3 regions of the Klebsiella sp. B345 genome follow, and region 3 is predicted to be linked to each of the others. Evidence: predicted binding sites of a transcription regulator. Region 3 holds the regulator's gene; each other region holds the start of a gene.
The links. Region 3 encodes PhoB, which activates phosphate uptake and scavenging genes when phosphate is short. Its sites were predicted from a motif close to CTGTCATAAAACTGNCNNAT; they were not measured.
Positions count from the first base shown of each region.

Region 1: the regulator PhoB is predicted to act here: its motif matches at 1,962-1,981, upstream of ACMYSO_RS13420 (MIP/aquaporin family protein).
Region 2: the regulator PhoB is predicted to act here: its motif matches at 1,962-1,981, upstream of pstS (phosphate ABC transporter substrate-binding protein PstS).

Region 1 covers NZ_CP180443.1:2,845,732-2,849,014, reverse strand. Annotated here, with positions in the region: gene glpK (glycerol kinase GlpK) at 1-922, opposite strand, end outside; gene ACMYSO_RS13420 (MIP/aquaporin family protein) at 944-1,789, opposite strand; gene zapB (septal ring assembly protein ZapB) at 2,348-2,593, shown strand; gene ACMYSO_RS13410 (sulfate ABC transporter substrate-binding protein) at 2,752-3,283, shown strand, end outside.
Region 2 covers NZ_CP180443.1:2,970,898-2,974,180, forward strand. Annotated here, with positions in the region: gene pstC (phosphate ABC transporter permease PstC) at 1-710, opposite strand, end outside; gene pstS (phosphate ABC transporter substrate-binding protein PstS) at 836-1,876, opposite strand; gene glmS (glutamine--fructose-6-phosphate transaminase (isomerizing)) at 2,217-3,283, opposite strand, start outside.
Region 3 covers NZ_CP180443.1:4,098,085-4,101,367, forward strand. Annotated here, with positions in the region: gene sbcD (exonuclease subunit SbcD) at 1-1,187, opposite strand, end outside; gene phoB (phosphate response regulator transcription factor PhoB) at 1,596-2,285, shown strand; gene phoR (phosphate regulon sensor histidine kinase PhoR) at 2,307-3,283, shown strand, end outside.

The DNA of each region.
Region 1 (3,283 bases), 1.3 Mb from region 3:
ACACCGCGCCTTCCAGCGCATAGTTCACTTCACCACGCGGACCGCAGGCGATGGTGGTCAGCAGGCCGTGAGTCGACGCCACCGCTTTCTCACCGGTATTCATCAGCATAAAGCAGCCGGTACCGTAGGTGTTCTTCGCCATCCCCTCTTTAACGCACAGCTGGCCGAACAGTGCCGCCTGCTGGTCGCCCGCGATGCCGGCGATAGGAATACGCGTACCGCCTTTACCACCGATGTTGGTCTGACCGTACACTTCGGAAGACTTGCGTACTTCCGGCAGCATGGCGCGCGGAATATCCAGCGCGTCGAGCATCTTATCGTCCCAGTCCAGATCGTTAATATTGAACAGCATGGTACGCGAGGCGTTGGTGTAGTCGGTCACGTGGACGCGGCCCTGGGTCATTTTCCATACCAGCCAGGTATCCACGGTGCCAAACAGCAGCTCGCCGCGTTTTGCGCGCTCACGTGAACCTTCAATGTGGTCCAGAATCCATTTTACTTTGGTCCCGGAGAAGTACGGGTCAACCACCAGGCCGGTGGCCTGACGGATGTACTCTTCCATCCCGTCACGCTTCAGTTGCTCACAGATCTCGGCGGTACGACGGCACTGCCAGACGATCGCGTTATAAATCGGCTTGCCCGTTTCGCGTTCCCACACAATGGCGGTTTCGCGTTGGTTGGTGATGCCGATAGCGGCAATCTCATCGGAGCTAATATCGGCTTTCGCCAGTACTTCAACCAGCGTGGAGCTTTGGGAAGCCCAGATCTCCATCGGGTCGTGCTCAACCCAGCCTGGTCGCGGATAAATTTGTTCAAATTCGCGCTGCGATACGCTGACGATATTGGCATCATGATCCATCACAACGGCCCGGGAGCTGGTGGTGCCCTGGTCGAGCGCAACGATATATTTTTTGTCGGTCATAGTATGTGTCCCGTAGTCAGATTACAGCGAAGCGTTGTGTTGCGTTGTAGAGGAGGTCTCTTTCTCTTCCTCGACGCAGGTGTCGCATGGCAGATGGCGGCCAATCAGCTTGCGGTAGCTGAACGCGCCCAGTGCGGCGCCCACCACCGGCGCGCACAGCGGCACCAGGAAATAAGGGATATCTTTGCCGCCGGTAAAGGCGACGTCACCCCAGCCGGCGAGCCAGGCGAACGTTTTTGGCCCCAGGTCACGTGCCGGGTTCATGGCAAAACCAGTCAGCGGCCCCATTGATGCGCCGATGACGGCGATTAACAGACCAATCAACAGCGGTGCCAGCGGGCCACGCGGTATACCGTTGCCATCGTCGGTCAGCGCCAGAATCACGCCCATCAGGATAGCGGTAATCACCATTTCTACCGCGAATGCCTGCACAAAATTGATATGTGGGTTCGGGTAAGTGGAGAAGATACCGGCCAGCTCAAGACTTTCGACGCTGCCACGCACCATATTGTGGCTGTGTTCGAAATCGAAGAAAAGATTGTAGTAAAGCCCGTAAACTAACGCTGCAGCGCAAAAGGCGCCGGCAAATTGAGAAAAGATAAAGGGTACAACTTTACGCCCGTCGAAGCAGGCAAAAAGCCACAGTGCGATCGTGACGGCAGGGTTGAGGTGTGCACCGGAAACACCCGCGGTCAGATAGATAGCCATGGCCACCCCCAGACCCCAGATGATGCTGATTTCCCACTGACCGAAGCTGGCACCTGCCACTTTTAATGCGGCAACGCATCCAACCCCGAAAAAGATCAACAACCCGGTACCTAGGAACTCTGCGATGCATTGGCCTTTTAATGTTGATGTTTGGCTCATATCGAATCCTGAAGCGAAGTGGTGATTATGGTATGTATGAAGGTCGCAAGCGACCACGCTGCCATGTAGGCATAGTGTTAATTTATCGTTAACGAACAAAAACGAGAAATATCGAAATATAAATGTGTGTACTGCGTCAAGAAAATGAGCGATTTCGCGCTATAAACGCGTGTTGTGACACATCAAAGACAGTTTGATGGCGATTTTTGTTAACCCATTGATTAACAATTGCGGGAGAAGTTCCGGGGAAAAGCGCCGAATGCGCCAGGTAAAGACTGAAAAGTGTTGCAAACCGCGATCTACGCGGGTTGTCGCTGGACAGGGACGGCGGGGATTCATACAATCGACAGCATGATCACTGTAGCGCGCTTATTTTCGTTAAGGCGTCACCGCGTAGGTACACAACATCATTCGGGATGCGTCAAAACGGCCAGCGAATGAATCCTCAGCCGCTTACTGTAGTAAGCGACCGGGGCGAACCCGCTAACGCAGAAGCAGCTTGAAGGACGGCGTGTACGGGATAGTACTCTATCAACGCCTTGCAAGTTCAGGAGAGGTATGACGATGTCATTAGAAGTGTTTGAGAAATTAGAATCAAAAGTACAGCAGGCGATTGATACCATCACTCTGTTACAGATGGAAATCGAAGAGCTGAAAGAAAAAAACAACACGCTGGCGCAGGAAGTTCAGGGCGCACAGCACAGCCGTGAAGAGCTGGAACGTGAAAACGGTCAGCTGAGAGAACAGCAGCAGGGCTGGCAGGATCGTCTGCAGGCACTGCTGGGTCGCATGGAAGAAGTGTAACCCTCTCGTCCTCACCCTCTCCTGTTCGGGGGAGGGTAAGCATTTCCCCGCGTTATATATACTCTCAAGTTATAGCCAATCTTTTTTTATTCTTTAATCATTGGTTCGCTTTCTGGCACGCTTATCCCATCACAACACGACATAAAGAGAGCGGTGCGATGAATAAGTGGGGCGTTGGGTTAACTCTGTTGCTGGCATCCGCCAGCGTTCTGGCAAAAGACATTCAGTTATTAAACGTATCTTATGATCCAACGCGCGAACTGTACGAACAGTACAACAAAGCGTTCAGCGCACACTGGAAACAGGAAACGGGCGACAACGTGGTTATTCGTCAGTCGCACGGCGGTTCAGGCAAGCAGGCGACGTCGGTCATCAACGGTATTGAAGCCGATGTGGTCACCCTGGCACTGGCCTATGACGTTGACGCGATCGCTGAACGCGGTCGTATCGATAAAAACTGGCTGAAACGCCTGCCGGATAACTCCGCACCTTATACCTCAACCATCGTGTTTCTGGTTCGTAAAGGCAACCCGAAACAGATCCATGACTGGAACGATTTGATTAAACCGGGCGTGTCGGTCATTACGCCAAACCCGAAAAGCTCCGGTGGCGCGCGCTGGAATTACCTGGCGGCATGGGGTTATGCCCTGCACCAGAATAACGGCGACCAGGCTAAGGCTCAGGACTTTG
Region 2 (3,283 bases), 1.1 Mb from region 3:
CGCCCCAGACCCAGCATCACCCCACCAATTACCCCATTCTTGGTAAAAGGCAGCACGATTCGCCAGATAACTTCCCAGGTGGTGCAGCCGATACCATAGGCCGACTCTTTCATCATGACCGGCGTCTGTTCGAACACATCACGCATCACCGCCGCAATGTACGGGATGATCATGATGGCGAGGATCACGCCAGCGGCCAGAATACCGATACCAAACGCCGGACCAGCAAACAGTGCGCCGACAAACGGGATCGTCGACAGTACGTTACCCACCGGCTCCTGGAAGTACTTGGCAAACAGCGGGGCAAAGATAAACAGGCCCCACATGCCATAAACAATACTCGGGATAGCCGCCAGCAGTTCAATCGCGATACCAAGAGGACGCTTCAGCCAGGCAGGAGAAAGTTCGGTCAGGAACAGTGCGATACCAAAACTCACCGGAACGGCAATCAGTAACGCAATAAACGAGGTCACCAGCGTCCCGTAGATGGGCACCAGCGCACCGAAGATTTCGTTTGGCGCATCCCACTCTTTGGTCCACAAAAAGGAAAAACCAAACTTCTGAATGCTTGGCCAGGAAGAAATAATGAGGGAAACGATGATGCCGCCCAGCATCAATAGCACAATCAGCGCCGCCAGTTTTACCAGCACGCTGAAAATTATGTCACCCTTTTTCCCCGGAGGGTTAAATGCCGGCTTGGTTGCAGCCATAAGTTACTCTTTCTGTTTGGGCCTGGAAGCGCGCATTTTAGCGTGCCTCCAGGCTAACGTAATGCTATACCCTAAATAATTCGAGTTGCAGCCAACGCAGATGCGGCTCGAAGTATGACGGGTATTTAGTACAGCGCTTTACCGCTGCTGTCTTTCACGTTGGTTTTCCATGCAGCACGAACCTGCTCAACCACGCTTTCCGGCAGCGTTGCGTAATCCAGGGCGTTAGCTTCTTTACCGCCGTTTTTGTACGCCCAGTCGAAGAACTTCAGCACTTCTGCCGTCTGCTCCGGTTTGGTCGTCGCTTTGTGAACCAGGATAAAGGTCGTTGAAGTGATCGGCCATGCATTTTCACCTTTCTGGTTGGTCAGATCCTGTGCGAAGGATTTGCTCCAGTCGATGCCTTTTGCGGCATTAGCAAAGTTATCTTCGGTCGGGCTAACCGGCTTACCATCTGCGGAGAGCAGCTTGGTATAAGCCAGGTTGTTCTGCTTAGCGTAAGCGTATTCTACGTAGCCAATGGAGCCTGGCAGACGCTGTACGAACGCAGCGATACCGTCGTTGCCTTTACCGCCCAGACCGGTCGGCCAGTTAACGGTAGAGCCAGCGCCAATCTTAGATTTCCACTCTTCGTTCACTTTTGACAGGTAGCTGGTGAACACGAAGGAAGTACCGGAACCGTCAGCGCGACGCACCACAGCAATGTTCTGCGAAGGCAGTTTCATGCCCGGGTTGAGTTTAGCGATCGCTTCATCATCCCACTTCTTAATTTTGCCAAGGTAGATATCACCCAGCGTTTTACCGTCCAGTACCAGCTCGCCAGACTTCACGCCAGGCAGGTTAATCGCCAGCACCACACCGCCGATCACGGTCGGGAACTGGAACAGGCCTTCCTGCGCCAGCTTGTCATCAGACAGAGGAGCATCAGAAGCACCGAAATCAACGGTGTTAGCAATAATCTGTTTTACACCACCGGAAGAACCGATCCCCTGGTAGTTCACTTTATTGCTGGTTTCTTTCTGATAGGTATCAGCCCATTTGGCATACACCGGTGCAGGGAAAGTTGCGCCCGCGCCAGTCAGACTTGCTGCTGCAAAAGCAGAGAAAGCGCTCATCGATAAGGTCGCGGCGACAACTGTTGCGACGGTGGTACGCATAACGTTCATAATGTCTCCTGCTGGGTTCGTAAATTGTTGTTTCAAGGCTATGGTGAGCAAAATAGGACAAAGAGGTGACAGTAAAATGTACGAATTATTACAGTTTTATGACACCCAAAAAGACAGCGATCGCGTAAAAATAAAAACAATATAAATCATAATGTTAATTTCTTTCATGACCGAAACATTGCAGGAAAATTTTCTTTTTATGACACGTAAGATCGTAGTCGAAGATGACGCTTTGTCATAAACCAGCGCCCGGGAATTTTGTTTGGGGGCGATGAATAAAGTGGTAAAAATGACAAAAAAAGGCCGCCATTTGGCGGCCCTTGTCACGACAGGTGTTGTTTTATTCTACGGTAACCGATTTCGCCAGGTTACGCGGCTGGTCAACGTCGGTGCCTTTAATCAGCGCGACGTGGTACGCCAGCAGCTGCAGCGGCACGGTGTAGAAGATCGGCGCAATCACCTCTTCCACATGCGGCATTTCGATAATGTGCATGTTGTCGCTGCTGGTGAATCCAGCCTCGCCGTCGGCGAAGACGTACAGCTGACCTCCACGGGCGCGAACTTCCTCAATGTTGGATTTCAGTTTTTCCAGCAGTTCGTTGTTCGGTGCCACGACGATCACCGGCATTTCAGCGTCAATCAGCGCCAGAGGCCCGTGTTTCAGCTCGCCCGCCGCATAGGCTTCCGCATGAATGTAAGAGATCTCTTTCAGCTTCAACGCCCCTTCCAGAGCGATCGGGTACTGATCGCCACGGCCAAGGAACAGCGCATGGTGCTTATCAGAGAAGCTCTCAGCCAGCGCTTCGATACGCTTATCCTGAGACAGCATCTGCTCAATACGGTTTGGCAGAGCCTGCAAACCATGCACGATATCGTGCTCAATCGCCACATCCTGACCTTTAAGGCGCGCCAGTTTTGCCACCAGCAGCAGCAGCACGGTCAGTTGAGTGGTGAAAGCCTTGGTCGAAGCAACGCCAATCTCGGTGCCCGCTTTGGTCATTAACGACAAATCGGACTCACGCACCAGCGAAGAGCCGGCAACGTTACAAATCGCCAGCGAACCGAGGTAACCCAGCTCTTTTGACAAACGCAGTGCAGCCAGGGTATCCGCCGTCTCACCGGACTGAGAGAGGGTGATCATCAGGCTGTTGCGGCGCACCGCTGATTTGCGATAGCGGAATTCAGAGGCGATTTCGACATCACAAGGGACGCCCGCCAGCGCTTCAAACCAGTAGCGAGAAACCATACCGGAGTTGTACGAGGTCCCGCAGGCGACGATCTGGATATGCTCAACCTGAGACAGCATCTCGTTGGCATTGGCTCCCAGTTCGCTGAGATCCACCTCACCATGGCTGATACGCCCGGAGAGCGTGTTTTTAATCGCGTTTGGCTGCTCGTAAATCTCTT
Region 3 (3,283 bases):
CCGTGCAGGCTATGCAACGTTTCGTTAAACAGCTGCTTCAGGCGCTGCTGCTGCGTCTCTTCCAGCGTTTCCTGTGCCAGGCGGCGTTCAAACACGTCTTCCACGCGTAATTCACTGAGCGTTTCGCGGCGTTCCCCGGCGAGGATCCGTTCGCGCTGGGCGCGGCTGCGGCGGACCAGCAGTACTTCCACCGGCAGGTCATCGGCCAGGGCCTGAATTTTACGTTGGATATCATGCAGGTATTCGTCGCTGGTGATTTCAATATCCAGCCATGTGACGGGGTTCGCTGGGGCGTCCCGCCACTGGGTGAGCTGTTCGCTGATGCTGGCGAAATCGCCTTTCAGGACCGCCAGCGGCTGGGTAACCGGCACCGTCAGCGGGCTAACGTCTGTCAGATAGCCGTCAGTAAACGTTACCAGATTGACGCTTTTACTTTTCCCGGTCTCGTCAAAGCTGAGGGAAATCGGTGAGCCGCTGTAGCGAATATGTTCGTTGCCGCCAACCAACTGCGCCCGGTGAATATGGCCGAGTGCAATATAGTCAACCGGCGGGAAATGGCTGGCGGGGAACGCTTCCAGGGTACCGATATAGATATCGCGTACGGCATCACTTTTACTGGCGCCGACGGTGGTCAGGTGACCGCTGGCAATAATCGGCAGCGGCCGATCGCCGCGCAGGGCGCAGGCCTGCTGATACTGCTGTTGATAATAGTCGCTGATAGCGCTTAACAGCTGCTGTTGCTTCTCGCCGCTTGAATGGCCGGCCTGGCTGGTGACCAGCTCGCGTGGGCGCAGGAAAGGCACCGGGCAAAAAACAGCGCCGGGGGTGCCGTCACGCAGGGGCAGGATAAAGGGGGCATGGCCCGCGTTGGCCACCACCGTGGTTTTCAAAAAGGCCAGGATATCGCGGGATTCATTCAGGGTCGCGACCGAATCATGATTGCCGGCCAGCACCACCAACTGGCAGCCGGTCTGCTGAAGCTGCACCACAAAGTGGTTATACAGTTCGCGGGCGTAGCTGGGAGGCGATCCGGTATCAAAAATATCGCCGGCGACAATAATGGCATCGACCTCGTGCTGCTGAGCAATGGACAGCAGCCAGTCGAGAAAGGCCGAATGTTCGGCGGCACGGCTTTTACTGTAAAAATTCTGACCCAGGTGCCAGTCAGAGGTATGAATGATGCGCATAATGATTTCCTGACGAAAAAGCATGAGCGCATTATACCCTTCATCCTTCAAGTTGCTTGGGTGTTAGCTGCACCCGTTCACCCCAGTCACTTACCCGAGTAAGCTCCTGGGGATTATGAGCCTCATTGATGATGAGGCTCACCCTTCGGGCCAGCGCAAGCGCTGTTCAAATCGGTTAATACCGATTTGTCACGGCCTTGCTGCCTACAAGCAACTCGAATAATTTTGGGTATATATTCTTCATCCTTCAGGTTGCCTCCCCGAGCCGCGATCGGATTGTCGGTTACTCCTTGTCATCATTCGAAATCTACGATCATCAGACGGTCATTTTTTTCATAAATCTGTCACAAAACTGACGCATAATGACGCCGCACTCTATACTGATGGCTAAAAAACACAGGGTAAATAATGGCGAGAAGAATTCTGGTCGTTGAAGATGAAGCTCCGATCCGCGAAATGGTCTGCTTTGTTCTGGAGCAAAACGGCTTTCAGCCCGTCGAGGCGGAAGATTATGACAGTGCGGTGAATCAACTCAATGAACCCTGGCCTGATTTGATTCTCCTTGACTGGATGTTGCCGGGCGGGTCGGGTCTGCAGTTTATTAAACAGCTGAAGCGCGAAGCGATGACCCGGGATATTCCGGTGGTGATGCTGACCGCACGCGGCGAAGAAGAAGACCGCGTTCGTGGCCTGGAAACCGGGGCCGACGATTACATCACCAAGCCTTTCTCACCGAAAGAGCTGGTGGCGCGTATCAAAGCGGTGATGCGTCGAATTTCGCCGATGGCGGTAGAAGAAGTGATTGAAATGCAAGGCCTTAGCCTGGATCCTTCCTCGCATCGCGTGATGACCGGTGAAAGTCCGCTGGACATGGGGCCAACGGAATTTAAATTATTACATTTCTTTATGACCCACCCGGAACGCGTGTACAGCCGCGAACAGCTGCTGAATCACGTCTGGGGTACGAACGTGTATGTAGAAGACCGAACGGTGGATGTGCACATTCGTCGTCTACGTAAAGCGCTGGAACTTAGCGGCCATGACCGGATGGTACAAACGGTTCGCGGCACAGGGTATCGTTTCTCCGCTCGTTTCTGAATGTCGACAGGAGTGTGAACCGTGCTGGAACGGCTGTCATGGAAAAGGCTGGCGCTTGAGCTTTTCTTATGTTGTATACCGGCCCTGATCCTTGGGGCGATTTTTGGTCACCTGCCGTGGTTTTTGTTAGCGGCGGTGACCGGCCTGCTGATATGGCATTTCTGGAACCTGATGCGCCTGTCGTGGTGGCTGTGGGTTGACCGCAGCATGACGCCGCCGCCGGGAAGCGGCAGCTGGGAACCGTTGCTGTATGGCCTCCACCAGATGCAAATGCGTAATAAAAAGCGCCGACGCGAGCTGGGCAGTCTGATCAAACGCTTTCGTAGCGGGGCCGAGTCGTTGCCCGATGCGGTGGTGCTGACGACGGAGGAGGGGGCCATCTTCTGGTGTAATGGCCTGGCGCAGCAGATCCTGAATCTGCGCTGGCCGGACGACAGCGGACAAAACATTCTCAACCTTCTGCGTTACCCTGAATTTGCCAACTACCTCAAAAACAGAGACTTCTCCAAACCTCTCAATCTGGTGCTGAATACGGCTCGCCATCTGGAGATCCGCGTGATGCCCTACAGCGACAAACAGTGGCTGATGGTGGCACGCGACGTCACGCAGATGCACCAGCTTGAAGGGGCGCGACGCAACTTTTTTGCCAACGTTAGCCACGAGCTGCGCACGCCGTTGACGGTGCTGCAGGGCTATCTGGAGATGATGCAGGAACAGGTGCTGGAAGGGATGACGCGCGAGAAAGCCCTGCATACCATGCGCGAGCAAACTCAGCGCATGGAAGGGCTGGTCAAACAGCTGCTAACCCTGTCGCGTATTGAAGCCGCACCGTCGCTGGCGATGAATGACAAAATTGACGTGCCGATGATGCTGCGGGTGGTGGAGCGCGAAGCGCAGACCCTTAGCCAGCAGAAGCACAGCCTGCATTTCGCGGTGGATGACGGCCTGCAGGTGCTCGGCAATGAAGAGCAGCTGCGTAGCGCGATATCCAACCTGGT